2 regions of the Pseudoalteromonas sp. CO348 genome follow, and region 1 is predicted to be linked to the other one. Evidence: riboswitches for the same ligand, from Rfam matches in the RefSeq annotation. Region 1 holds a riboswitch; the other holds the start of a gene.
The links. A riboswitch is a leader RNA that binds a small molecule or an ion and turns the genes downstream of it on or off. The one in region 1 is predicted to bind cobalamin.

Region 1 (14,675 bases):
ACCCCTTGGCTTGCAATACCATGGTCACCCGCAAAAACAAACATTGCAGGGCGTATTATTGCTAACTGCTCTATGTCTAATTGCGTCTGCCCTTGTGAGAAGATCTGTACTAGCTGCGCAGCCAAGGCTTCAAGCTTACCTAGCGCACCTAGCGGTTTGGTTTTTAAGTCAATGCGCTGTTGAATAAGCGTGTTTAAGCGAGTATCTAACGGTTTAACCATGGGTAACTCCGACGCCTCCAGAGCGGCGATTTTTGAAAATAAGCAATGCTAAGAAGAACACGCTGCCAATGGCAGCGGTGATCACACCCACAGGAAGTTCCTGATTATCGATAAGCGTGCGCGACAATACGTCCACCCATAGCATCAAAAGCGAGCCGCAAAGCGCGGTGGCCACGAGCCCAATGACCTTTGCTTGCGAGATAAAAAAGCGCACGATATGCGGGATCATCAAGCCTACAAATCCGACTCCGCCGCACGCAGCCACAAGTACTGCGGTGAGTAAGGAGCTCAATAACAACATACCTATTCGCACTCGTCCTACATTCACGCCAAGCGTGGTGGCACTCTCATCTCCGAGCAACAAGGCGTTGAGTGGCCGACGCATCACTAAAAGCGTGATAAAACTCAGTAGCACGACCAAACATGGAAGCCATAGCCATTGCCAGCTCGCCCTTGCAAATGAGCCTAGATTCCAAAACAAGATTGCACTGATGGCTTGAGGGTCACTCCAATAAAGCAACAAGCTGGTAAAGGCACTGAACAGAAAAGAAAGTGCGACGCCCGCCAAGAGCATAGTTTCCACCTGCTGCAGCGCATTGCGATTTGCCACAAATAAAAGTAGCAAGATAGACAGCAAACTTCCGACAAATGCAGCCCCAGACATCATTAGGCTAGACTGTGCACCAAATAGCGCGATAAGCACCACCACACCGAATGAAGCACCTGAAGAAATACCAAATAAATAAGGATCAGCTAGAGGGTTACGCGTCACGGTTTGCAAAATAAGACCCGCTATCGCCAGTCCTGCTCCCGCGCTCATCGCCAGTAACGTCCGTGGCAGACGAAGTTCAACTACCACCCGCTGTTGAAGTACGTTGGGATCGAAATTAATAATCGCTTGTATAACCGTATGCCAAGATAAATCAATCGCACCGATCTTAAGTGCCATCAGCATGCTAAAACAGCACAAGCTCAATAGCAGTATCGATATCAACGCGATCCGCTTTGCGGCAATCATAATTGATACCCGTAATGAAAGCGTATATGTGGGATCTCACTGTTATTTGGCGGATGACGGACAGTAGAAACCTCTGCGCATACCCCAAAAACTTGGCTTAATAGACTTTCGGTAATGACTTCAAGTGGCGACCCATCTGCAATAAGCTCACCGTTATTTAATACTAATAAGCGGTCGCACAAGGCGCTAGCCAAATTTAAGTCGTGAAAAGACGCAATAATAGTAACACCAAGCTGTTTGGCCAGCTCCATAATTTGGATTTGATATTTAATGTCCAAATGGCTGGTGGGCTCATCCATTATCAATACTTGAGGCGCTTGCACCATGGCACGTGCGATCATTGCCCTTTGCTTCTCCCCACCAGACAAGGAGCTAAAACATTGCTCCAATTTATGGCTCAATCCAACTTGCTCAATGGCATGTAAGATTGCCTGTTTTTCAGCAGCCGTTGTTGTCGCGAGCAGTGATTTATTCGGTGTTAGCCCCATCAATACCATATCAAATAATGGCAGAGTAAACTCAGCGGGGATCTCTTGTAGCACCACAGCAACATGTCTCGCGTAGGCTTTACGCCCATAACTAGCTAACGGCTTACCATTGAAAAGTAGCGCCCCAGAACTTGGTGCTGTGTATTGATATAAAGTGCGCAGCAAAGTCGACTTTCCAGCTCCATTCGGTCCGAGCAAACCAATAAATTCACCCGAATTAATAGCAAAGCTGAGTGCCTTTAAGATGGCTTTACCACCAAGCTGCACGCTAAGTTTATCGACTTGAAACTGTGGAGTGACTGCCATAGCACCTCTGATTGGGCACGGCAAAGTAGTAGCTTATAGACAAGCAACAACTTTGACTTAAGTCTGCCCGCTTAAGTATATGGATAGGCCTTGGTATCTGACTTATGCAAGAGACATGGCTCAAGCACTTACAGTTGCGGGGACAGTTGAGGACTCACACCTCATTCCCAATATCTACCTATCACGAAATTTGCAATATTATGAAGTCTAGACGTCTAAAATACAACTTTTGGCCAAGCAGTTTGGCTACTGTCGTAAAACACCTCAACTTTTACTATACCCGCATAAGGAATATCTATCTTCGATTGGTATGCAGTAAGCTCAGGCGATAGGTCAAGAATAAGTGCTACAAGCGCTTTTATTACTCCAGCATGTGCTACGACGGCGGTACACTCTTCACTTGGCGACGCCAAAATGCTGTGCCACCATGTGGCGACCCGATGATGAAAATCATACATAGACTCACCCTCAGGAGGCGTGTGCAGCCAAGGGTTGTGCCAAAAATCGCCAATACTTGGAGATTGGGTTTCTCGCCAAAGCGTATCATAGGATTGTCCATCCCATAATCCAAAATCAAATTCGGCGAGATTTGGCTCCACGTCAACGGGGAGTTGATACTGCTTTGCAAAGGCTTTAGCTGTATTCAGACAGCGCTTCCTTGGAGAGCTAATAATACGCCGCAGGCCACTTAGACTCGTTAACGATTGCAGCAATTGCTGAGCGCCTATGGTACTGAGTTCGGGATCTGTCACTCCAAGTAAATGGCCTGATAGGGTCGTTTCACCATGACGAACAAAATATAGCTGCCGCTGCATTTTTACTTAACCTAAGGTTTGTTACCCAAAAAGCAAAAACGCAAGCTAAGCTTGCGTTTTCAATTAATATCATTCTACGGTTACAGGATCTGGTTTTCTTTCCACATCTCTTCTTTTGCTAACCGCTTTTTGCGTTTGTCGCATGGATCGTCGCAATCACAAATTTTGTCAATGCCCATTGAGCCCAAACCACCACAACTACTGGCCATGGATTTCTTTTGTACGATAACGCCTACAGCCATCGCAACAGCGATAAGCATAAGTAAACCGAAAGTAAGGAGGAATAAAGACATTATCTAGCCCCTTTTATTGCTACATTGAATTGAGTGACGACGCGCAAATTATACGCTTTCATGGCGTCACTCACAATTAAATTATGGGGTGTTGTTCAGCTTAATTCAAGTACGGCTTAAATGCTTCACTCGCGTAACTCTTGATCCCTTCAGGACTTTTATACATCAAATACACGGGGAGTTGATGCTCAGTGGCATACGCCTTTGCACGCTCCGTGCCCATCACAGTCAATGCCGTCGCTAGGCCATCAGCTGTCATCGCAGATGGATGTAGTACCGTTACCGATACCAGCTCATGTTTAACTGGGCGACCCGTTGTAGGGTCAATGAGGTGTGTAAAGGTTTCACCGTCCATTTCATAAAAAATACGGTAGTCTCCTGAAGTTGCAATACCATTTTTGCCGGGCTCTATCACGCGGTGAATTTGGCGTTGACCAACAGGCGCATCGGGTTTCTCGATAGCAATACGCCACTCACCATCCGGCTTCTTGCCAGAAACGCGAAGCTCGCCACCGATTTCAACCATATAGTCATGAATATCATGACTCTCAATCACCTCAGCGACCTTATCTATGCCATAACCTTTAGCGGTTGCAGAAAATGATAATTCCAGCCCCGCAACTGTTTTCGCAAGACCACGGTCATTTAAAATAAGCTTATCAACACCGATACGAGTGCGCATATCGTCTAACTCGGCCTGTGACGGACGCATTGTTGGTCTTTTGTCAGGACCAAATCCCCACAAATCGATAAGCGGTCCCATCGTAACATCAAGCGTTTTGGTCGACTTTCCAAGGCGGATAGATTCAGCAACTACCAAGCGAAAGTCTTCACTGATAGACATAACAGTATTTGCGGCTAAACGGTTGAACTGGTTAATCTCAGAATCTGGGATATAGGTGGACATAGATTGATTAACAGCCTTTAATGCTTGCTCAACCTCCTCATGCAACTGCGCTTGTTCGAGCGGCTTTTCACCGGGGAATACCTTGATGTTGTAAGTCGTGCCCATGGTTTTACCAGTCAGCACGATTTCCTTGGCTTCAGGTTTAGCGTCTTGGCACCCTGTTAAAAAAACGAATAAAAACGAAATAATAAAAAATCTAGATAAAAAAGCGTAACTTGCTTGCATCAGAATTCCCTGAGTTTAGTACCAACGGGTATAAAAAAGCCCTCGAGCAAAGCATTTTGCTGGAGGGCTTATATTCTAACTTAAGTTCATTGTTAGACCGAAACCTAATTAACCACCGAAGTCATCAAGTAGGATGTTTTCGTCTTCAACACCTAAGTCTTTAAGCATGTTAATAACTGCCGCGTTCATCATTGGAGGACCACACATGTAGAACTCACAATCTTCTGGCGCTTCATGGTCTTTAAGATAGTTTTCAAAAAGTACGTTATGAATGAAGCCCGTGTAACCTTCCCAGTTATCCTCTGGTTGAGGATCTGAAAGGGCAACATGCCATTGGAAGTTATCATTTTCTTCAGCTAGACCGTCAAAGTCTTCCACGTAGAACATTTCACGCTTAGAACGTGCACCGTACCAGAAAGACATCTTACGCTTAGAGTTAAGACGCTTAAGCTGATCGAAGATGTGTGAACGCATTGGCGCCATACCAGCACCACCACCAACAAATACCATTTCAGCATCTGTGTCTTTCGCGAAGAATTCACCGAATGGACCAGAAATAGTAACCTTATCACCTTCTTTAAGTGACCAGATGTACGATGACATCTTACCACAAGGTAATGTTAGGTTATTTGGCGGCGGAGTTGCGATACGTACGTTTAGCATGATGATGCCAAACTCTTCTGGGTAGTTAGCCATTGAGTACGCACGGATAGTTTCGTCGTCAACTTTAGACTCTAGCTTAAAGAAACCAAAACGTTCCCAGTCAGCACGATATTCTTCAGGAATATCATAGTCTGCATATTTAACATGGTGAGCTGGTGCTTCAATCTGAATGTAACCACCGGCACGGAAAGGTACAACTTCACCTTCAGGGATGCCTAGTTTTAGCTCCTTGATGAAAGTTGCTTTGTTATCGTTAGAGATAACTGTACATTCCCACTTTTTAACACCGAAGATTGATTCTTCAACTTCGATTTCCATGTCGTTTTTAACGTTAACCTGACACGCTAGACGACAGCCTTCACGTGCTTCACCTTTAGAGATGTGGTCAAGTTCGGTTGGTAGAATATCACCACCCCCCTCTTTAATATGTACGCGACACTGGCCACATGAGCCACCGCCACCACATGCAGACGATACGAAAATACCCGCGTTTGCAAGTGCACCTAGTAGCTTACCGCCAGCAGGAGTCTTGATCGCCTTTTCAGGATCGCCGTTAATATCAATTGTAACGTCACCGCTTGCTACAAGCTTCGATTTCGCTGCAATGATGATAAGCACTAGCATCACAACGATAGCGATGAACATGCTTACGCCTAATACAATAGTTTCCATCGTATAGTTTCCTCGCTACCTTACAGTGAAATACCAGAGAATGACATGAAGCCAAAGCCCATTAGACCTACAGTAACAAAGGTAATACCTAAGCCACGTAAACCATCAGGAACGTCTGCATACTTCATCTTCTCACGAATACCTGCTAACAATACGATAGCAAGTGCCCAGCCCACACCTGAACCTAGACCATAAACTACAGATTCACCGAAGTTTAAGTTACGCTCAACCATGAATGATACCGCACCGAAAATCGCACAGTTAACTGTGATTAGCGGTAGGAAGATACCTAGTGCGTTATATAGCGCAGGGAAGAACTTATCTAACGTCATTTCTAGAATTTGAACTAGCGCTGCGATTACACCGATAAACGTCAAGAAGCGTAGGAAGCTAAGGTCTACTTCTGCAAAACCTAGCCACTCTAATGCACCCGGCGCTAGCACTGCGTGATAAACTAAGTTGTTCACTGGTACAGAGATACCAAGTACTACAACTACCGCAATACCTAGACCTAGCGACGTTGTTACTTTCTTAGATACCGCCAAGAAAGTACACATACCTAAGAAGAAAGATAAAGCTAAGTTTTCAATGAAAACCGCTTTAACGAATAAACTAATATACTGTTCCATCTCTCTCCCCTTATACCTTCGCTTCTACTTGCTCTTTCTTCCAAGTACGAAGTACCCAAATGAAAGAACCAACAATAAAGAACGAGCTGAATGGCATAACTAGTAGACCCATAGGCTGATACCAACCACCTTCAGAAATAAGTGGAAGGATTTCAACGCCAAACAATGTACCTGCACCAAATAGTTCACGGATAAAGCCAACTGTTAGAAGTACAACAGAGTAACCTAAGCCGTTACCAATACCGTCAAGGAATGACATTGTTGGTGGCGACTTCATTGCGTATGCTTCTGCACGACCCATTACGATACAGTTAGTAATGATAAGGCCGATGAACGTTGATAGTTCTTTTGCTGTTGAGTAAACAACGGCTTGAAGCACTTGGTCTACAACGATTACTAAAGATGCAATAATCGTCATTTGGACAATGATACGCACACTTGAAGGAATGTGATTACGGATCATTGAGATAAATAAACTTGAAAACGCAGTAACCAATGTCAACGCGATTGACATGATAAGTGCATTTTTAAGGCTTGATGTTACCGCTAATGCAGAACAGATACCCAACACTTGTAGTGCAATCGGGTTGTTCGCAAAAACAGGACCAAACAAGACTTCCTTCATTTCTTTTGCATTAGCCATTAGTTCAATGCTCCTTTACGTACTTTCGCAAGGAATGGACCAAACGCTTTGTCGCTTGTCCAGAAATCAACTGTGTGATCAACACCGTTAGAAGTAAGTGTTGCACCAGATAGACCATCTACCTTGTGTTCGTTACCGCCAGCACTACCTTTAACTACGTCGATAGGAAGCTCTTTACCATCCCAAAGTGCAGTCCACTTAGGATTTTGGATTTCACCACCAAGACCTGGAGTTTCGCTGTGCTTATAAAAGTTGATTGACTTAATCGTCTCACCATCAGCTTCTAGCGCAAGGAAGCCATACATCACGCCCCAAAGGCCGTAACCTTGAATTGGTAGAATGATAGTAGACACTTTACCTTGGTCATCTTTTGCGAAATAAACTGGAGAGTTATTCGTGATACGTTGAATACCCGCTTTGTCTTCTGCTTTTGAAAGTTTGTAACTACGTTTGGCATCAAACTTAGTCGCTTCAAAGTCAAAAGATTCCGCTTTAACGTCTTCTACAAACTCACCTGTTTTAAGACTAACAACACGTGATTCGATATTTTGGTTAAAAACTTCAGACACGTTTTTAACTTTATCGTAGCCAGCAACGGCTAAAATGTTACGTTGAATATCTTCGTTTTTGTTTGCTTGCTGCATAGGGCGAAGCTGAACCGAAGCAAAAGATACTACGATTGCACACACTAAACATAAGCCAACAACTACGCCGAGCGTTTTGCCCATTGATTCATTCTTAGTTGACACGTGCCAATCTCCTCTTCACATTAGACTGCACTACGAAGTGGTCGAATAGTGGAGCAAAAAGGTTAGCGAATAGGATTGCCAACATCATGCCCTCTGGATATGCCGGGTTAACAACACGGATAAGCACAACCATTACACCGATTAGCGCACCGTATAACCACTTACCTTTGTCTGTGAAAGACGCAGATACAGGGTCTGTTGCCATAAAGAACATACCAAATGCGAAACCACCAAGTACTAAGTGCCAATGCCAAGGCATTGCAAACGCAGCATTAGTTTCAGAACCGATTGCATTTAGAACAAATGACATCACAACCATACCGATGAATGTGCCCAGTACAATGCGCCATGATGCAATACGAACATAAATGAGGAACAAACCACCCAATAAAATAGCTAAGGTCGACGTTTCACCAACAGAACCTTGGATAAAGCCATAAAATGCATTAAACCAAAGATCCATATTGCTGTAATCTAAAGCGCCTGCGCTAGCTTGACCTAGATAAGTTGCACCAGAGAATGAGTCAACAGCAGTCCACACTGTGTCACCAGAGATATCAGCTGGGTATGCGAAGAATAAGAACGCACGACCTGCAAGCGCTGGGTTTAAGAAGTTACGACCTGTACCACCGAAGATCTCTTTCGCAACAACTACACCAAACGTAATACCTAAAGCAGCTTGCCATAACGGAATCGTTGCAGGCAGGATAAGCGCAAATAGAACCGAGGTTACAAAGAAACCTTCGTTTACTTCGTGCTTACGAACTGATGCGAATAACACTTCCCAAAAGCCACCAACCGCAAACACGGTTGCATAAATAGGCAAGAAGAAGCACGCACCGTAGAACGTTTTGGCGCCCCACCCGGCATCAGCGGTTAATTCACCACCAAGTGCTTGGAAGATAGCTACCTGCCAAGTATTAGCAAGCTCAAAACCGTTACCTAGTGCAAGCACAGCTTGGTGACCAATGTTGAACATACCAAAGAACATTGCAGGGAACGTCGCCATCCACACTAAAATCATAATACGTTTTAGGTCGATGTTATCGCGAACGTGCGTTGCACCTTTGTTTACATAACCTGGAGTATAGAAGATAGTTGCTACGGCTTCGTAAAGCGCGTACCACTTCTCGTGTTTACCACCAGGTTCAAAGTGAGGTTCAATGTCTTCTAAAAATTTCTTTAAGGCCATTTTTAACCTTCCTTCTCGATAGTAGTCAGGCAATCGCGCAGGATTGAACCGTACTCATATTTGCCCGGACATACGTATGTACATAGTGCTAAATCTTCTTCATCTAGCTCTAGTGCACCCAACGAAATCGCAGAATCTAGATCACGTGAAATAAGATCACGTAATAATAGCGTTGGCAAAATATCGAGTGGCATAACACGCTCATAGTTACCGATTGGTACCATCGCACGCTTAGAACCACCAGTAGACGTTGTCATCTTGAACAAACGGCTAGGTGCTAAGTGTGAAATGAATGTACGTGTTACTGAGAATTTGTCACTACCCGGAGCGATCCAGCCAAATAGCTCTTTCTCGCGACCTTCAAGTAAAACTGATACTTGAGTATGGTAACGACCAAGGTAAGCGTGAGGGCCAGTTGCTGTTTTACCAGCTAACACAGAGCCAGAAATGACTCGGTTATCACCGTCTTCAAGCTCGCCTGCAACTAAATCTGTTAGCGACGCACCGACATGAGTTTTTACTAAGCGAGGGTTCTTAACTCGAGGACCTGCTAGAGCAATAACTCTGTCTGAGTAGATTTCACCTGTCAGGAACAACTTACCAAACGCGATGACATCTTGGTAACCAATGTGCCAAACTTGCTTGTTTGTACCTACAGAATCTAGGAAGTGAATGTGAGTACCCACGTTACCTGCTGGGTGCACACCTGCAAACTCATGAACTTCTACTTGTGAGATAGAAGAACTAGGTACGTTAGCACCCGCTTTCTTACACACAAATACTTTGCCTTCAGTCAAACGAGATACAACCGCTAGACCCGCTTCAAACGCTTCCACGTTTTCTGCGATGATAACAGCAGGATCTGCTGCTAACGGATTAGTATCTGTTGCTGTCACAAAGATTGAGCTAGGTGTTGCACTCGGCACAGCGACACGGCTGAATGGACGTGCACGAAGCGCTGGCCATTGACCAGACTCGATTAGCACTTCCTTCACTTTTTCAGAGTCTAAGTTGCTTAAATCAGCAGCTGAAAACTTCTCGAAAGTGATTTGCTCGTCGCCTTGAACTTCGATCACAACGGATTGAAGTACACGCTTAGCACCACGGTTAATTTCTTTAACTACACCAGAAGCTGGCGCAGTAAACTTGACGCCTGGGTTCTTTTTATCTTCAAAAAGAACTTGGCCTTTTTTGACTTGGTCATCCACACGAATATGCATGGTAGGACGCATACCGATGAATTCTTCACCTAGCACAGCTACTCGTTTGACAGCAGAACCATCATGAATAACTTGCTGAGGTGCGCCCTCTATTGGTAAGTCCAGACCTTTTTTTATGTTGATCATACGCACTTGCATTACATTAACGGAAAGAAACTGAAAATATCTTTAGTCACCACAGCGCCACCTCGTTTGTACTAAGTATTAGGTATAAAGAGCAGAAAGTTATGAGTCCGGATAGGGTTCCCAAACAAGCCCCTTTAAAATACCTCTCAACGCGCACAAAAAAGCAGCGTCGTGATAAAAGTCCTCACATATTTCTCTGATTTTAACATTAATCGTACTGAGTATGCGAGTGGAATTATGAAATTAATACGACTTTAACGTGGATTTAGATTAGTTGAAAAATCCATCACTGGAAGGAGTATAGACCAAAGTTGCATAGATAAAATTTTTCTTACCCTTATCTGCAAAATAAGTAAAAATTCACGGTCAAACAAAAACGGGCAAAGTACCAATTCGCACTTTGCCCGCAAAATCAAAAACAGTGAGATCAAAAACCGTGAAATTAAACGAGGTGACTAATTTCTACCGTTGCATCCACATCAGCTTCGTAATCTACGCCGTCAACTCCGAAGCCGAATAGCTTCAAGAATTCGTTGTGATAACCAACATAATCCGTCAATTCATCAATTGTATCGGTATCAACAGTATCCCAAATAGTTTGTACACGAGCTTGAACGCCGTCTTCTAGTTCCTTATAGTTTTGGAACAAGTGACCGCCATCATCAAAGCGCGGTGATTGGCCATATAGGTTTTCAGTAAACAATCCATGGATTTGCTCGATTGTCCCTTCATATGTACCATCACCTTTCATCACTTTAAATAGTGCAGAGATATAAAGAGGCATAATTGGAATAGCAGAGCTTGCCTGCGTCACTACTGCATTCAGTGAAGACACATAAGCTTCGCCTTTAATATCCGCTGTGGTTTCGCGAATTGCCAGCGTCGCACGGTCCAAGTCTTCTTTTGCTTTACCAATCGTTGCGTGGCCGTATATTGGCCAAGTCAACTCTTTACCGATATAAGTGTATGCCGTTGTTTTGAAACCATCAGCTAACACATCTGCTTGCTTAAGTGCATCAATCCAAAGTTCCCAGTCTTCACCACCCATCACTTTAACCGTATTGGCGATTTCGTCTTCGTTAGCAGCTTCAACTGTCATTTCATCAATAACGCGCTTAGAAGTATTTAGGTTTTTAGTCGTGATAGCTGAGCCAATTGGCTTAAGTGTTGAAGAATAAACTTCATCAGATTTAGGGTCTTTACGACGAGGAGACGCAAGGCTATATACCACTAAATCTACTTTACCCAATTCAGCTTTGATTGTGTCGATGGTTTTTTGCTTCAACTCATCAGAAAACGCATCACCATTGATATTTTTAGACCATAAACCCGCTTCTTCTGCAGCTTGCTGGAATGCAGCCGTATTATACCAACCCGCTGATGCTGTTTTTTTCTCTGAGCCTTCTTTTTCAAAGAAGATACCTAGCGTTTTCGCACCGGCACCAAATGCAGCGGTGATACGCGACGCCAAGCCATAGCCTGTCGATGCACCTATTACTAATACATTCTTGGGGCCATTTTCGATTTGGCCTTGTTGTTTTACGTATTCAATCTGTTCTTGAACGTGTGCAGCACAGCCTACCGGATGCGCATTAGTACAAATAAATCCACGAATTTTTGGTTTGATGACCATAAGAGATCCTATCCATTGATTTGATACAAAATAAAAGTGAGATTGCTCTCACTTTATTAAAATTACTGCGTAGTGTACTGGCAGATATGTAAAACACACATCTGATCAGCTATCGAACTTAGAACCACCCAAGCATTTAGGTGACTCTGGCGTCTGACCTTCTTTGTCTGAAAACTCTTCTGGTGTATAGGCATGAATGGCCAAAGCGTGAATATGGTTTTGCAGCTCATCTTTTAGCACTTCATTGATCTTTCGATGACGTTGCAGCAACCTCTGGCCGACAAATTGTTCGCTTACAACAATGACTTTAAAGTGAGACTCTTCGCCACGGCTGTGCATATGGCTTTCATTGATAACGTTCAGATGCTTGCACGCAACGGCTTCAGCTATTTTGTCATAAATCTGTGATTGCATTGACATTATACTTTGTCTCCTAGAGCAATTCGTGACGCTACTATACGCCGTTCAGCGCGTATTTCCAACACTTCGAAAGGTGAGATTAATACGCCCCTGAGTCACCTTGGCCTGCTTTGGCAAAGCATGTTGATAGTCGCGCTGGCTATCACCTTGCATTACCAATAAGCTGCCCGTTTCCAATAAAATGTCGGTTACAGAGAGGCTTACTTTGTGGCGTATTTTAAATTTGCGGGTCGCGCCAAGCGACAGTGAAGCAATTATGGGCGTCAAACCGAGTTCGGGTTCATCATCACTGTGCCAGCCCATACTGTCTTGACCATTACGATAATAATTGGCCAATACCGCATTAAAAGGAATATTAAATCTGCGTTCTAGCGTTTGTCTGATCCCAAGCAATACCGAAGGCCAAGGAGCATTTTCGAGTCGCTTTCCCGAATAACTATAATGCACGTCTGGGTCGGCAATAAAGCATTCAAGTCGAGGCGTTTGATGGGTCTTACCAAATAAGGTGATGGTATTTTGCTGCCACGCAAGGCTATTCAGTAGTACATTATATAGCGCTAGACTTTTGTCGAAGCTAATAGCCTGTGCTTGATAGCTAAAACCGCTCGGCAAGTTCCGTGCTTTGTCTACTGCTCTCATGTTAAACTACCCGCTGCTTTTATTTATAGAACATTCACATGACGACTGATGCAATTCTAGCCGGAAACCCTTTTACGCTACATAGGTTTCCACTCGATCAAAAAAATCGCAGCTTACAAGCTTGGGATTCAGCCGACGAATACCTGTTAGATTATGTCTTTGAACATCACCGCGATGCAAACCGTATTCTCATTCTCAACGATAGTTTTGGCGCATTATGCTGTGCACTTGCTGACAAGCACTGCACAGTAGTCACCGACTCTTATGTAAGTACCCTCGCCTATGAGTATAATTTAGAGGCCAACGAACTTGCGGACGCTCAGGTTGATGTACTCACTAGCATGGATGAGCTGCCAAAAGATATCGATCTGATATTAATAAAAATTCCCAAAAATTCAGGGCTATTGCAAGCGCAACTTGCACAGTTAAGTAAACTGACTACAGACATTCCCGTAATTGCGGCTGGCAAAGCAAAAGAAATTCACACCTCAACTTTAAAAAGCTTTAGCCACTTTTTGACTGAGCCAACGACTAGCTTAGCGGTAAAAAAATCGCGTTTAGTGTTCAGCAAGACGTCAGCCAAAGCCATTGATAGTAAATTCCCTGTGTCTTGGCCGCTGGAAAAAACCGATTTTATCTTGTCGAATGAAGCAAATGTCTTCTCACGAGACTCTCTTGATATTGGCGCACGTTTTTTTATCAATTACCTTCCTATGGGTAAAAAACCATTGAAGGTCATTGATCTCGGCTGTGGTAATGGTGTCATCGGATTGATGACGCTCGCAAAAATGCCAAATGCCACCGTCACCTTTATCGACGAGTCGGCGATGGCGGTGCATAGCGCGGAGCAAAATATCGTGAATAACCTACCCGAGCGTGTTGCTGATTGTCAGTTCGTTCAAAACGACTGCCTTACGGGTTTTGAAAATTACGGTGCGGATCTGATACTGTGTAACCCACCATTCCATCAGGCCAACGCAATCACCGATCACATTGCTTGGCAGATGTTTTTACAAGCTAAGGCTGCGCTTCGCCAAGGGGGAGAGTTAAGAATTATCGGTAACCGCCACTTGGAATACGACGACAAACTCAAGCGTTTGTTCGGTAACAGCAAGACACTAGGCAACAACAAAAAATTCACTGTTTTAAGTGCAATAAAGAGGAGCTAACTTCATGCGTTTTTCATTGCTGATTATTTTGCTAACCTTGATACTCGTGGGCTGTGAAAGCTCACCACGCAGTGTCATTCTTCATCCGGAGTATCAAGGACCTTCGTCAAACGCGCTTGCCGCCAATGTGGCGGTCAAAGTAAACGACCTGCGGACCACAAAATACACCATTCGCGTGAAAAACCAAGAGCCCGCACTTTACGTACCTGATGCTAATTTACCAGTTAATTTCAATCAGGTATTAACGCAAGCACTCACCGCACATGGCGCGCAAATAACACCGGCCGCTGCTGCGCAAATCACTGTGAATATCAATCGCTTTAAAGCGATTATTGATGAATCTTTCTCGACTCATCAAAGTGATGCTGAAGCTGACGTCACCGTACTGATAAAGCAAGGCGCTCGCAGTTTCGAAAAGCAATATAAAGGTAGTGCTAATTTAAATGGCCCACTAAAACACGACCAAGCCAAAGTCGAAGAGCAGCTCAACAACCTAGCTCAACAGGTTGTTACTCGAATCGTTCAAGATCCTGAATTTATTCAATTTGTGAGAGGAAGTTAATGAAAAAAATAATTCTAAGCTTAACCATCCTATTATTAAGTATGAATGTCTTTGCCGAAATGAACGGTAAATTCGTACAAAAGAA
Region 2 (14,675 bases), on a different contig from region 1:
AAGCATGGTGAGAGATAAACGCAAGCACAAAAAACACACCAAAATGTGCCACTTTATCGATATTTGGGAACAGCTTTGGAGACAAGCTAATTTCCTTTGCGAATAGCACCGTACATATAATTAAAGAGATAATCAAAAGAGCTTTATAAACGCGCCGTGTCACAATACATCCTACTTCTGTATGACTAAGCGAGCAGTATACCATCGAAAACTGTCCATTGGGTGAACATCCTAATACGCTGTTTAAAAACTTAAAGTAACTCAAATTAGGCATAAACTGCTATAATCGAGCCAAAATGACTTTAGGAGAGAAGCATGCCTTCATTTGATATTGTATCTGAAATTGATATGACAGAAGCAAAAAATACCGTAGACAACGCGGTTCGTGAGCTTGATACACGTTTTGATTTTCGTGGCGTAGATGCGTCAATCGAGCTAAGCGGTGAAATGATTAACCTCAAAGCGGAAGCAGAACAGCAAGTTATGCAATTGTTCGATATGCTAGTGGGTAAAGCGGCAAAGCGTGGCCTAGATGTGGCAAGCTTCGAGTTAAAAGACATTGAGCGCTCTGGCAAATACGTATCGCGTAAGGTGGCGTTAAAGCAAGGCATCGACAAAGAGATGGCGAAAAAACTGGTTAAGCTCATCAAAGACTCAAAAGTGAAAGTTCAAGCATCAATTCAAGGCGATACGGTGCGTGTAACGGGTAAAAAGCGTGACGATTTGCAAGAAACGATGCAACTGGTTCGTACCGGTGAGCTTGGCCAACCATTTCAATTCAAAAACTTCCGCGACTAATTACGCTTTACTTCATTCCAAAAGTGCATAGATTGCACTTTTGGATTTCTAGACGTCCATTGACAATCATTCCGAAACCCAAGACAATAGCCTCGCATTTTCAAGGTGCTGTACACAACCTAGTGTGGTTGCTAAGTGTATAGATAATCGGGAAACTGGTGCGAACACAAGGGAACATCTAATTGCGTTAATCAACAATAAATTGAATAAGACAGTTTATTGCACGTGATTAGCTTGGATCGGTTCTATGCCAGCGCTGCCCCCGCAACGGTAGAGTGAACTGCTAATCTGCAGGTTTACTGAGCCCGGAGACCGGCCTTGAAACAGTCACTTTGTGTTCTTGTACGGTGGGTACAAGTTAGGGGAAACCATGTTAAATAAAACTGCTCTAAGCGCGGCGATAGCGACGGCGCTCTCTTTTTCAGCGTTTGCTGATCAAAATGTTGAACATATCACTGTTACTGCCAATAAATTTGAACAATCTCTAGAAAGCACACTGTCTGCCATTACGGTTATAGGTCGTGCTGAAATTGAAAAAAGCAATGTTCAAGATGTCGTATCGCTACTCGATAATGTCGCAGGTATTCAAGCGGTTAGAAACGGTGGCTTCGGCCAAAGCGTGAGTTTATTCCTACGCGGTAATGATGCTAAGCATACGCTAGTGTTAATTGATGGGGTTCGAGTGACGGATGCAAACTCCGGTGACAATTCGCTTACTAATTTACCACTTAATAGCATCGAAAGGATTGAGATCATTCGTGGTGCCAAAGCTGCGATTTATGGTTCAGATGCCATTGCTGGCGTGATTAATATTATTAGTCGCGAAGGGAATAACAATACTATCGCGCTTACGACTGGGAGTAACAATTACTCCAAGACCGAAGCAACGGTAAATTACAAAAAAGATAAGTTTAGTATTGCAGCTAATGCGGGTTACACTCATACCGATGGCTATGATGTGATAGAGAAAGACCCTGAAGCTGCAATCACAAAAAACCATGACCGTGATGGATATTATAACGGTAATGCCGGTTTAAATGTGCAGTATGGTGATGAAGAAAGTGGCATTTTTAGCTTACGTTCACAGTACAGTGAAGGAGAGGGGGAGTATGACTCTTTTGGTAGTGATGCTTACCGTTTCCATAACTACACCAATAAGTTGGCGTGGAAAAGACGTACTGACAAGTTTAGCCAAAGTGCGTCATACAGCTTAGGTAAGGAACAAAACGTTCAAATCGGTAATAGTGCTGACGATAACGCTTATGTCACCAAACGCAGCCAATTTGAATATCAGTCGCAATATAGTTTAACTGAAGCTTTGATCTTCACGGGTAACTTTACCTTTCTAAATGAAGATGTTGGTGATTCTACCGCCTCTTTTTCAGAGCCTGAGCGTGATAACTTATCTTTAGCACTAGGTGGGTTTTACAACGATGAAAATTGGCTGGCAGAGGTTGTACTGAGAACGGATGATTATGATTTTCATGGTCGTGCAAACACCTACACGGTTGCTGTAGGTAAGCAACTCATGGATGGCCTGAGTGTTAAGTTGAATCATGGTACTGCCTTTAGAGCACCTTCTTTATCACAGGCGTTTGTGATTGATAGTCCTTACTATCTGCCTAACCCGAATATTAAGCCTGAAGAAGCCACTAATAACGAAATTATTGTCACATGGAGCGGCGAGAACTTCCGTGTGGAAGCTGCGGTATACGATAACCGTATTACCGATAAAATCGTTTATCAGCAAAATGATAAATGGAAATACGTCCCTTACAATGTTCAGCGCGCTGACTTTGAAGGTGCTGATCTTTCTGTTGAAATTGAAGACAACTTTGGTATCGAGCATACAGTAAATGCGAGCTATGTGAGTGCTAAAGACGCTGATACCGATAAGCAATTACAGCGCAGAGCGAGACGTACCTTAACTTATTCAGTCAGTAAAGAGTGGGAAAATGTTGACGCAACACTGACCTTAGTCCATAGAGGTAATCGCGACGATAAAGTATGGGGAGCTGAAGGTGCATATACAGTGACTTTACCGTCATATACGCTGTTTAACTTAGCTGCTAACTATACGTTTTTCGACGGATTCAAGTTAAATGGCCGAATTGAAAACTTAACCGATAAGCGTTATTTCAATGCCACAGCGGGCGAAGCAAAAGATGGCTCTTTACTGGGCTATAAGCCACTAGGTAGACAAGCCTACGTTGGTGTGAGCTACAGCTTCTAATGCGTTAACTGCTTTTCAATACCCAGAGTGATCCATCATGAGTAATGGATCACTTTTCTTATTTATCATTTAGGGCCTGTTGACCTTTGCTGTTTGATTTTTGTTCTTCTGAGTGTGTTTTGATCGCGACGCTCGACTTGCCGCCTAGTAATCTAGGCAAAAGTTGAGCAACAATGAACAAAGCGCACTCAGGTGAACCCAAAGGGCAGCGCTTGACTGGCATTTCTACTGTGTTATCACCTGACTTACATAGAATAACTATGCTACGCAGGCTCTGCCTTGTATAAATACCAGTCAAACTGCTGCAAAAACAAACTTGAAAGATCAACAGGCCCTAGTTGCATTACATTTGTAACTGGTGTTCTGCCTTACATGTGGTTGATAATAGCTTTGATTTGTATTATTACTACCTTAAGGAAAAGAACATGAAGTCACTATTATTTGGGTTACTCACGCTTGGGATTGTCACATCAGCACAAGCCTCACAGCCTGAAAGCCAGCTTGAACCTCAATTTTCAACACAATCAATGACGGGCGATTTCGCTTGGTTTAACGCGCCATCGCAAACCTGTAGTCGGATCCGCAGCATGATGTACTATCGTCATCCTGGCAACGATCACCTAACGCCTATATCTGTGCCTGTGATTTATACCGGTGGAGAGTGTTGGTCTACTGGCAGGACAACATCTAGCCAAGGTCCAAAGGAAATGTATACGCAGGTTTCAGATATCATTCATCAGCAATTTTCGAATGTGGAACATAACTACAAAGAGTTGACGACCGATATCGTCAATAATATTGCCGCACAATCTAGCTCAAATAAAGTAAGCCACACGACTAGTCTCTACGGCACTATGCATATGAAAATCGCAGGTAGAGTCGATGCACAAAATAAAGTACCGGTGTTGATCGATGGCTTCGATTTGAAGTCTTACGCTAAGTTTCGTAAGAAGCAGCTTGGGATGAATATTTATATCCATGTCTATATTAACAACGAAAATGTCACCATCAAAGGTAAGTATGATGTACGTACCCAGCAGCTTGAGTTAGATCCTTTAATTTCTAGCTTTAAGCCTGTGGTGACGACAAAAGTAGAGTTGCCGTGGATCCTCGATTTGATAGATACTTTGACTCCAGGGATTTTTGACAAGCTTTATACAGAATTTAGCCGTATTGTGATTGATGTGTTTGAATTCTTGGGTGTGGATATGAGCGAAGATATTCCGCAGGTCATTAAACACAACGCCCAGTTAATCAATTCAGGTGTTGTTCCGCTTAAAGGCTTAGATACCTTAAGACCTGGTGATACTGCGAATTTAGAAATGGAAGTAATGCGTGGGCATTTGCGGATTAAAGATGGCCGCACTAGTTTTTATGTATTTGCTATACCTATGTTGCCGTAAGCCGTAAGCCGTAAGCCGTAAGCCGTAAGCCATAAGCCGAACGCAATCTATTGCGTTCGGCACACAAGTTTAGTGCTTTAAATTTGTCGCAAAATGGCTTTCAAACTTTGCAATTTTAGGGGCAATCATCACACTGCAATAGCCTTGGTTTGGGTTTTCAGTGTAATAATCTTGGTGATAGTGCTCAGCAGGATAAAATTCAGGCGCTGGGCTAACTTCAGTCACTATTTTTTCACTTAACTGGCTTTGAAGCTGCGCAATACAATCTTGAGTTTGTTGCTGTTGCTGCTGGTCATGATAAAACACCACACTGCGGTACTGAGTACCAATGTCGTTACCTTGGCGGTTCAACTGCGTTGGGTCATGCAGAGTAAAAAACATAGTAAGCAAAGTATCAAAGCTGACAATATCGGCATCAAATTGGAGTTGGACTACCTCAGCATGGCCACTGTCTCCCCGACATATCATTTGATAGGTGGGATTATCTGTGTGGCCACCTGTGTAACCTGACTGCACTGACTCAACGCCATTGACGCGGCGAAATGCCGCATCAATACACCAAAAACAACCACCACCAAAAGTTGCGGTTTGTAAATTTGCCATTATACCTCCTGCTCAGGATGTTGTTTCGACTGCTCCTCAAGACGTTTTGTCGTCTCTTCTGGAGATTGCGTCTTCTTAGCTAGTAAAGTATAGGCGGTTGGGATAACAAACAAGGTTAAAATGGTGGCAACACTGACACCGGCAAAAATCACGACACCGATCACCATGCGGCTTTCGAACCCAGGACCTGTTGCAAACACAAGAGGGATGGAGCTCATTACGGTCGTTAGCGAGGTCATAATAATAGGTCGTAATCGCTGCGCTGCAGCATCAACAATGGCTTGTTCGAAGGCAATGCCTTTGTCACGCAATTGGTTAGCAAATTCCACGATTAAGATACCGTTTTTGGCGCTAAGGCCAATCAACATGACAATACCAATTTGGCTATAAATGTTGAGCGTGCTGTCGGTGATAAACAATCCATACATTGCACCAACTAAACCCAGCGGTACGGTGAGCATGATAACCAGTGGATGGACAAAGCTTTCAAACTGTGCGGCTAATACCAAGAACGTAACGGTGAGCGCCAGAATAAACACATAGGTCATCGCTGATGCACCTTCATAAAACAGCTGTGACTCGCCTTTGTAGTCGATGGCGCCGTCGATATCATTCTCTTCGGCGGCAACTTTATTTAAAAAGTCGAGCGCTTGCTCCAGTGTATAGTCGCCAGCGAGGTTTGCCGTGATAGTGATTGCGCGCATACGGTTGTAGCGGTTTAATCGAGAAGCTGTGGCTTCTTCTTTTATGGTGATCAAACTGTCTAATGGCACGAGCTCATCGCTACGAGATTTCACATAAATATCAGAAATATTATCTGGGGCAGAGAAGTCGGCTTTGGTGCCTTTTAAGATCACATCGTATTCTTCACCGCGGTCAATAAAGGTGGTAACACGACGTTGTCCCAGCATGGTTTCTAGCGTTTGGCCGATGGCACTTACCGACACGCCTAAATCTGCGGCTTTGGTTTTATCAATGCTTATCAAAAACTGTGGGAAGGTTTCTTTGTAATCGTGATCGAGACGAACCAGTCCTTTATTTTCTCGTGCGCGTTCTAGAATGCGATCGCGCCATGCAGCTAACTCATCGTAGTCGTTACCTTGCAGTACAAACTCAATGGGACGTGAGTTACCGCCGCCGCCAATACCACGGCGCATAATAGCAAAGGCGCGAATATCTGTAACGTCTTGCATTTTACCGCTGATCTCATCCATGACTTCCCAAGTAGAGCGTTTTCGCTCATCCCAGTCTGGCATGCCGATAATAGCAACACCGCCTTGACCACCCCAACCAGGCACCCGAATAAGCACGCGGCTAAGTTCCTCTGAGTCTACATAAGGTAGTAGGCGCTCTTCAATTTTTGCCATATTTTGCGAGTTGTTTTCGTAGCTTGCCCCTTCTGGGCCATTCATCATAACGAAGAAAGTACCGCGGTCTTCTTTTGGTGTCAGTTCAGACGGGATCTGTTTAAACAGGCTATAGCTGGTAAAACCCGCCAGTGCCAACATCACAATCAGGCTATATTTGCGCGATAAGTTGTCTTGTAAAACTCGGCGATACCCTTGTTCTAGTCGTCCAAATTGACGGTCCATCCACTGACTAAAGCGGTTTTCTTTATTGCTGGGCTTTAATACTTTGGAGCAAAGGGCAGGAGACAAGGTCAACGCGGTAATACTGGAAAACAGCACCGCAGCACTTACTGCAAAGGCAAACTCGGTAAATAGGGCGCCAATACGACCATCCATAAAGACTAAGGGAATAAACACGGCAACCAAAACCAGCGTTGTCGCAATGATGGCAAAGCCTACTTCTCGCGCGCCACGGTAGGCTGCCAGTAACTTGGGTTCGCCAAGCTCGATGCGGCGGTAGATATTTTCTAGCATTACAATGGCGTCATCGACCACAAGGCCGATGGCAAGCACAAGTGCAAGCAGCGTCAGCAAGTTGATAGAATACCCCATGGCCAGTAAGAACATAAAGGTTGCAACTAAGGCTACCGGCACGGTAACAGCAGGGATCAGCGTAGCGCGGATATTGCCAAGGAAGATGTAGATAACGAGTACTACCAACGCCATGGCAATCGCAAGTGTGCTGTATACTTCAGCAATGGACTCACGGATAAAAATAGAAGAATCGTAGCTGTCTTCTATGGTGGTGCCTTGAGGCAGGTTGCGTTTTATTTTTTCAAGCTCTTTACGAGCGTTGTCGACCACTTCTAGCGTATTGGCTTTGGCTTGCTTAACAACACCAAGGCCAATCATATTTTTACCATTACCACGGAAGGTACTTTCGTCGTCAGCGGCTTCAAGTACCACCTGCGCGACTTCACCAAGTCGCACCAAATAACCTTGTTCACCGCGCTTAATCACCAGATTGTCAAAGTCTTCTTGAGTCTTATAGCTTCTGGCAATACGAACAGAAAAATCACGGTCAACGGATTCAATTTCGCCAGCGGGTAATTCTACGTTTTCTCTGCGTAGCACTTGTTCAATATCACTGCTTGTGACTCCACGAGCGGCCATCGCCTTTCGGTCTAGCCAAATTTTCATGGCGTATTGACGCTCACCGCCAATGCGTACATTTGATACGCCATCAACAACTGCCAGACGGTCAACGATAAAGCGCTGGGCGTAGTCTGAAAGCTGCAAGGTATCCATGGTTTCGCTATTGAGTACAAACCAAGCGATAGGGCTTTCATCGCTGTTTGATTTCGATACTTCAGGCGGCCTAACTTGTTCTGGTAGTCTATCCAGCGCACGAGAAACGCGCTCACGTACATCATTTGCAGCAGCGTCGATATCACGATCGATATTAAATTCGATAGTGATATTGGAGCTACCGTTGCGGCTACTAGAATTTATGCTTTTGATCCCTTCGATCCCCGAAATCCGGTTTTCTAGTACTTGGGTGATCTTGGTTTCTACTACTTCCGCTGATGCGCCTGTGTAGTTAGTGCTTACACTGACTATTGGAGTTTCAATATCAGGGTATTCGCGCAGCGGTAACATAGTAAATGCCACTAAGCCAAAGGTCAGCAGCAGTAAGTTAATGACGATCGCGAAGATCGGGCGCTTTACCGCCGTATCAGTGATTCTCACGTCGCCTTACCCCTTTACTTCGACTTTTGAGCCTGAGCGGATCTTCAAGGTGCCTTCCGTGATCACTTGTTGCCCTTCTGTAAGCCCTTCATCGATAGCAACCCAGCCGCTAAAGCGAGTTTGCAGGTGTACTTCGCGTTGTTGCGCTTTACCTTGGTCGTCAATGACAAATACAAAATGTTTGTCTTGTCTTGGAATGATGCTTTTTTCTGGCACCACAAGGGCTTGTAATCGAGCTAGTTCAAGTCCCATATGTAGTAGCATACCTGGGCGAAGTTTATGGTCTAGATTGGTGAAGCTCGCTGTCACTCGTACCGAGCGCGTTTGTTCATTAATACGCGGGTCAATATGGGAGACCTTACCGGTAAATAGTTGCTCTGGGTAAGCTTCGCTTTGTGCATTCACTTGCATACCAAGCTGTAGTTGCGCTAGGTATTTTTCTGGTACCTGAAAATCCACTTTAATGATGCTAATGTCATCGAGTGTGGTGATCACTGTATTGTTGTTTACGAAGCTACCAATGGAGACATTTCGAGTACCCAGTAATCCATCGAATGGCGCATAAATGGTCATCTCGGCGAGTTTTGTTTTAGTGGCTTCCAATTGTGCCGTTAAGGTGTCTACCTTTGCTGATTGTGCTTCTAGTTGAGAGCGAGCCGCCGATTGAGTTTTTGCTAGGTCTTTAAGGCGGTTTAGTTGTCTAATTTCTTCTTTTAGCGTCACTTTCAGCGCTTCGATATCGAGTTTCTCTTCGGCATCACGCAACTGGACTAGCTTATCGCCTTGTTTTACTACGTCTCCGTCATCGAAATATAGGGCTGCCACGTAGTCGCTTTGGGCGCTACTCACGTTGATTGCTTGATTTGCTCTAGCGGAACCAATAGAGTGAACAGCAATAATACGTTCTTCTTTGGCTACAGTATGAGCTTGAACGGAGGTTACGGGTGCCGAGTTGCCACTCATCTTGCCTTCCGAGGCTGGTAAATATAAATAGCCGCTGATAACGACTAGCACTACAATGATAAAAGGAAACAGTGCTTTTCCTGATTGATGACGCATAAAAGTGACCCAGATTATAATTTGTCTCTAGTTTACAAAATTAAAGGCTAACAAAGTCTACGGCATATCCTGTAAATTTGTGCATTAAACGAAAATGTAATTCAATTTAAGTGTTTGTACCTAAATTAAATATTATGAAACACAGTCATTCATGTAAACGATGCATCACAATACGTAAATTAGTCGCATGGGCGATCATCATGTATATCTTTTATGTCTGGTATACCCATGCTTGAAGCAAAACTACGTGCAACCGCTGATCGCAATGGCGTTGAATTTATGCTGGTTGGTGCAATTGGATTGGTTGTTATCATGCTTTTTGTCAACTTGCGTGGTACAGCTATTACTATTGTAGAAATATTTCTTGCCAGCGCCATGTTAGTGGCTATTTTTGTTGGCTTTCTTAAAAGTCAGCAACCATATTTTAGTTTATACTTTACAGAACAAGAGTTTAGGTATGTGCATAAATATGGAGCTTGGCCGCTATCCATTGTAAACTTCCACTCCAGCGGCATTCCCAAAGTTCAACAAGGTGTTGAAACACTTGAGTTAAATGCAGTTGGTATTAAACTTAATGATATTGATGCGTTTTTATTAAATTTAACACCTCGACTTGCGGGTAAATTATTGATCGAACAGCGGCATATTTTTTTACAAGCTGTTAAAATGCATTGCGAAAATGGCAACTGCCCATCTGAATGGTTGATAGAAGAAACCGTTTTTCGCTCCAAGGCGGGAAAAGAATATACTGGTTTAATGGCAATGTTTGCAAACCGGATGGATAATTTAAAGACAGTGACGGGATATGATTTATTGATCCCCGCGACTGCCTTAGACAGGGATATTTGGCAATTTTCAGTCATGTTAAACCGCTGGAAACTTAACCCTAAAGAGGTGGTAAAAGCATTGTTAGAAGAACAAACCACCTACTGAAGATGTAACAGGATACACCAATATGAGCTTAGAAACGGCCTATATTAAAAGTGGGCGTAATACCATTATTCACAAAGAGAAGAAGTTAGATCTTGTGATTGTAAATGGTGAAGCACACCCAAAAATCAAGGTGACTGCAAATGGTTTAGTGCCTTTTAAGGAAGACTTACCTAGAAATCGAAGAGAAGCTAAAGAGCGTTATTTAGAGGTCGTCCACGTTTCGAGTATTGATGTATTTGGTGAAGTAAAGCGGTTGTTGTTTATTCAGGCTTTAGACGGCCGAGAATATAAAATAGATTACAGTAAAATTGGCACTAAGTTGTTCGTGCGAATACATCAAGAGAGTTATCTATAATTCATAAGGAATAATATGAATGCATTCAAGGGAAGTTGGGTTGTACTTGCGCTAATATTAACGGGTTGTGGCGGAGGCTCTGGGAGTGATGAACCGAGTCAAGTCAGCGCATCGGTTAACGCGGGTGCTGATGTCCAAGTAACTGAAAAAACAGAAGTCACCTTGAATGCACAAGCATCACCTGCAGGTGGTACTTTTAACTGGCAAGTAATCTCTGGTGCAAACGTCAGTGAATTTCCAATCACGGAGCAACAAGCCGCTTTTGTTGCGCCGGATATCAAAGCCGATGTTAATTTACTTATTCAGGTTGATTATGTTGCGCCTGATGGCAGTCTTGCAAGCGACCAAGTGACGGTTGCTATCAAATCTAACAATCAATTACCTATACCAAGTATCAGCCAAACTGCACCGGAAACATTACCAGCCAAATATAAAGATACTATAGTCCTCAGTGGCGCAGGCTCCTCCGATCCAGACGAAAATGGCCAAGTGGTTGCTTATCAGTGGCAGCAGATAAGTGGTCCCACAACAATACAGCCAACGGGCTTGAATACAGCTACTTTATCTTTTGTTCATCCATTATTGGCTACCTCTCAGGCGTCAATCTGGCAGTTGACCGTTACCGATGATGAAGGCGGACAAGCCAGTACCCAGTTTACCCTCGGGCTACTTGCGAATTCGGATGTGGTAGTGGCAGATGCTGGGAGCGACCAGCAAGTCCAAGAGTTTGATGAAGTCACGCTTGATGGTTCAAACAGTGATACTGTATCTGGTCAGAAACAGTGTGTGTGGCGGCAAGTGACGTCCGGCACTCAGGTAGCATTAAGTTCTACTACTGGGTGTTCAACAACCTTTAATGCTCTCGATCAAAATATTTTGTCGCAAGTGGAATTTGAGCTCACCGTTACTGACTCACAAAACCGTTCTGCTACCGACACCGTGCGCATTGATATCGAGAAAAAGCCGTTAGGTAAGCTAAACGATAGTGGCCAAACTGCGTGTTTTAACAATACGGATGTGATCACCTGCAGTATGACGCAGTTTACTGCTCAAGATGCGCAGCGTGGGCGTGATAATTTTGCCACTCAGGTGGCGAAAGAAGGCAGTGGTCGAGCAGGTTTTGACTTTACCAAATTAAATCGCTTTGCGGATGAATTGCCTGATGACGCTACTGACTTTGCTTGCGTTCGTGATAACGTCACAGGACTGATTTGGGAAGTAAAAGAAGCAAGTTCGGGTACATTACCAAATACTTCTTCTCGCAACGCACAAAATAGTTATACCTGGTATGTTGAGGTAGACGGAGCAATTGCTGAGGGGAGTGTGCAGGCCGCCGCAAATACAACCTGCCCGCAGGATAGTCACTGTGGTATTCAAGCTTTGATTGATGAGGTGAATAATCCTGCCGTTGGAGAGCAAAGTTACTGTGGTGGTAACAATTGGCGCTTACCAACTTATATGGAACTACTCGGACTACTAGATTACGGCAGTGCAAGTAGTGCGGTGATAGATGAAGCGCTTTTCCCTAACTTACCTAGCACGACCACACTTGGACATCGTTATTTCTGGACCTTGCAGTCGAGTTTAGATGGTACCGGTGGCACGCTGAGAAGAGCTTATGTTATCGACATGGATACGGGCAATGATTTTGCAGTAGAAAAGTCTAGCAGCGCATTTGTTAGGTTGGTAAGGAACCCTTAGGGAGCGTGGTATGAAAATTATTGCAACTATACTATTTACTTTGTCATTCACGGCTGTTTGCCAAGCGCAAACTTGCGTTGGTACCGGCTCCAATACCAGCCGCTATACGATAAACAGCAATGGTACTGTGCTTGATAGCCAAACGGGATTAATGTGGCAGCGCTGCAACTTTGGGCAAAGTTACAACGCAACTGCTCAAAGCTGTGAAGACAATGCTCAGCAACTTACTTGGCAGCAAGCATTGGTGGTTGCCGACGAAGACAAGTTTGCAGGGTTTACAGATTGGCAAGTGCCTAACGTTAAAGAACTAGCCAGTATTGTGTATCACGAGTGTGTGACTCCAGCAGTAAACATAACGGTATTTCCAACGACCAAAAGTAATAATTATTGGTCGGCAACGACCCAAACGAACCAACCTCAGTTTGCTTGGGTATATCAGTTTGCTGATGGTAAAAATAATCCAACCATTAAAACTGCGGATGCCTTTGTCAGGTTAGTGAGATACTATCAATAGCTGTTATTCGTGGTATTGCTACTGCCTTTGATGCTAACGGGGATGGATCTCTAATATTGCCAGTCAGACATAGCTTGTTACTTTCATCCGTCTAAAATGGCTTTGGGATTGTTTGATCTTTTGGTACTCTCCTGAAGCACCCCTTTCCCGTCTTACGTTCTGCACACAGGAGGCCATATGAATCGATTACTCAACGCGATAGCCTTGTCTTGTGCGGTATTGACGGCTTCTGTACATGCAAAAAATAAGTGCGATGTTGAACTTGGGCATGGTCTTATTATCACTGACAACGAAATTCGTATCGTTGATGATGGTCAGACTCGAATTCAAATCAACAACGATAGCCAGCTTTTTATTCTAGGCCGCTGGATTGAGTTAGATCAGGAAGGGGAGAAAGTTGTGCGCGAGTATTCTTTAGGAATACGGGATACAGTTCCTGAGCTGGTTAATCTGGCGACCGATGGCGTCAACCTTGGATTGAGTGCGATTGAGCAGGTGGTTGAGGGAATGTCCGACAAAGAACCTGAAGTGCTCAAAACGCAGTTGCAATACGTTGAACGTGCGCTGATGGATAAGTTTAAGCGTGGAGATGATTTCTTTTTTATCGCACCACAGTCACTTTCTAAAATTGATGATTTCTTTACTAAAGAGATCAGCCAAAAAATTCACTCTGCTGTTCATGGTTCGTTGGGCTCTATTTTAGTCTCTTTGGGGGATGCGTTTAAATCTCGCGAAGGGAATATCGAAGATCGCATTAACGATATGGGACAACGCATGGAGATTATTTCGAAAGAGATAGATAAATCGCTGCAGAAAAAGGCCCATCAATTAGAAGAAAAAGCGGCAGAATACTGCGAGTGCTTAAACACCTTAGATCAAACGGAAGAAAAACTACAGCGCATAGTACCTGAGCTAGTTGCTTACGATCTCGTCCAGATCCGCTCATAATCCATAGCAACTTTTGGCATTGTCTCGGCTGAGTTTATGCCAAGTTGACGATATACCTATCACGTCTAAATAATCTTGCCATATTTGCCAATAGCTTTTTTGCATAAGAGAAACCGGGTAATTTGAACCTAGCATTAGGCTCTCTTCTCCCACATGTGTGATTAAGTGAGTAAGCCACTCAGAGAGTGTGAGTGGGTTTGCTAACATTTCGTGGCCAGAGCACTTGATCATGACATTATTAAGCGCTCCAATGCGCCTTAATATATCTGTACAAGGGCTAGTGGCGTCAATAAACCCTGCATGGTTAAATACGATTTTAAGGTCAGCTTTTTGTTCTGCAAGTTGTAATAAAAGGTCGACTTTTTCGCTTTGTTTAAATTCTAATTGCGCCTCAAAATGTAGTCCATGCTCGGCAAGACAGGTGAGATTTTCGAGCACGAAAGGCGCGGATAAACGTTGGCTGTCACTGCCTTCGGTGATGTCTCTTATCGCCACTAGGTGAGGATGTGCTAAATGCGCTATGGCTGCGCTAAATTGCTCAGGCGTCGCGTTGATGGGGGCGTAACCGACGGCTTTAAAAGGAAAGCTGCCCAGTTCCTGATTTAACCAATGTAATTCGTTGATGGGATTTTGATTATCAAAACCGGCTTCCACATGCACTAAGGCTTCGAGTGTAAACTGTGAATGTTGGGGAAGACTTGTAAGGGTATGGTTCTGTCTTATTTTTTCCAGATTAGGCCAAGCGGGTGGGTTGTGCTTGAGCCAAGAATATTGTCCCAACGCTAAATCGAAAAAGTGTAGGTGGCTATCAATAACTCTCAGACTCATCACGCATTCCTTTTTTACTGTGCGGTATAACCGCCATCAATGCTTTGTAGGCTACCTGTGATAAAACTCGCATCCTCACTTAGCAAGAAAGCAACCAGCGCTGCAACCTCTTGCGGCTGCCCTAATCTACCCAACGGCTGTAACTGGGCTTCTTCTGCAACGATTTCTGCTTTATCAGCGCCGCTGCGTGCGCAGTAACTAT

Region 2: linked by a shared signal. The riboswitch ahead of EXT48_RS15945 (TonB-dependent receptor) and the one ahead of EXT48_RS03105 (ABC transporter ATP-binding protein) in region 1 are both predicted to bind cobalamin.

What each region holds. Positions count from the first base shown of each region.
Region 1 covers NZ_SGPI01000010.1:87,354-102,028, reverse strand. Annotated here, with positions in the region: gene cobT (nicotinate-nucleotide--dimethylbenzimidazole phosphoribosyltransferase) at 1-221, opposite strand, end outside; gene EXT48_RS03110 (iron ABC transporter permease) at 214-1,239, opposite strand; gene EXT48_RS03105 (ABC transporter ATP-binding protein) at 1,236-2,033, opposite strand; cobalamin riboswitch at 2,102-2,230, opposite strand; gene EXT48_RS03100 (histidine phosphatase family protein) at 2,249-2,848, opposite strand; gene nqrM ((Na+)-NQR maturation NqrM) at 2,929-3,141, opposite strand; gene EXT48_RS03090 (FAD:protein FMN transferase) at 3,242-4,273, opposite strand; gene nqrF (NADH:ubiquinone reductase (Na(+)-transporting) subunit F) at 4,382-5,608, opposite strand; gene nqrE (NADH:ubiquinone reductase (Na(+)-transporting) subunit E) at 5,629-6,237, opposite strand; gene EXT48_RS03075 (NADH:ubiquinone reductase (Na(+)-transporting) subunit D) at 6,248-6,880, opposite strand; gene EXT48_RS03070 (Na(+)-translocating NADH-quinone reductase subunit C) at 6,880-7,629, opposite strand; gene EXT48_RS03065 (NADH:ubiquinone reductase (Na(+)-transporting) subunit B) at 7,619-8,821, opposite strand; gene EXT48_RS03060 (Na(+)-translocating NADH-quinone reductase subunit A) at 8,824-10,167, opposite strand; gene fabV (enoyl-ACP reductase FabV) at 10,610-11,800, opposite strand; gene EXT48_RS03050 (BolA family transcriptional regulator) at 11,906-12,220, opposite strand; gene EXT48_RS03045 (alpha-ketoglutarate-dependent dioxygenase AlkB) at 12,266-12,859, opposite strand; gene EXT48_RS03040 (methyltransferase) at 12,898-14,028, shown strand; gene EXT48_RS03035 (YajG family lipoprotein) at 14,033-14,590, shown strand; gene EXT48_RS03030 (peptidylprolyl isomerase) at 14,590-14,675, shown strand, end outside.
Region 2 covers NZ_SGPI01000031.1:116,674-131,348, reverse strand. Annotated here, with positions in the region: gene EXT48_RS15955 (VanZ family protein) at 1-163, opposite strand, end outside; gene EXT48_RS15950 (YajQ family cyclic di-GMP-binding protein) at 316-798, shown strand; cobalamin riboswitch at 888-1,134, shown strand; gene EXT48_RS15945 (TonB-dependent receptor) at 1,169-3,031, shown strand; gene EXT48_RS15935 (hypothetical protein) at 3,457-4,434, shown strand; gene msrA (peptide-methionine (S)-S-oxide reductase MsrA) at 4,504-5,040, opposite strand; gene EXT48_RS15925 (efflux RND transporter permease subunit) at 5,037-8,135, opposite strand; gene EXT48_RS15920 (efflux RND transporter periplasmic adaptor subunit) at 8,142-9,194, opposite strand; gene EXT48_RS15915 (DUF2982 domain-containing protein) at 9,423-10,127, shown strand; gene EXT48_RS15910 (hypothetical protein) at 10,150-10,482, shown strand; gene EXT48_RS15905 (DUF1566 domain-containing protein) at 10,498-12,183, shown strand; gene EXT48_RS15900 (DUF1566 domain-containing protein) at 12,194-12,697, shown strand; gene EXT48_RS15895 (YggN family protein) at 12,875-13,645, shown strand; gene EXT48_RS15890 (amidohydrolase) at 13,640-14,473, opposite strand; gene EXT48_RS15885 (SDR family NAD(P)-dependent oxidoreductase) at 14,488-14,675, opposite strand, start outside.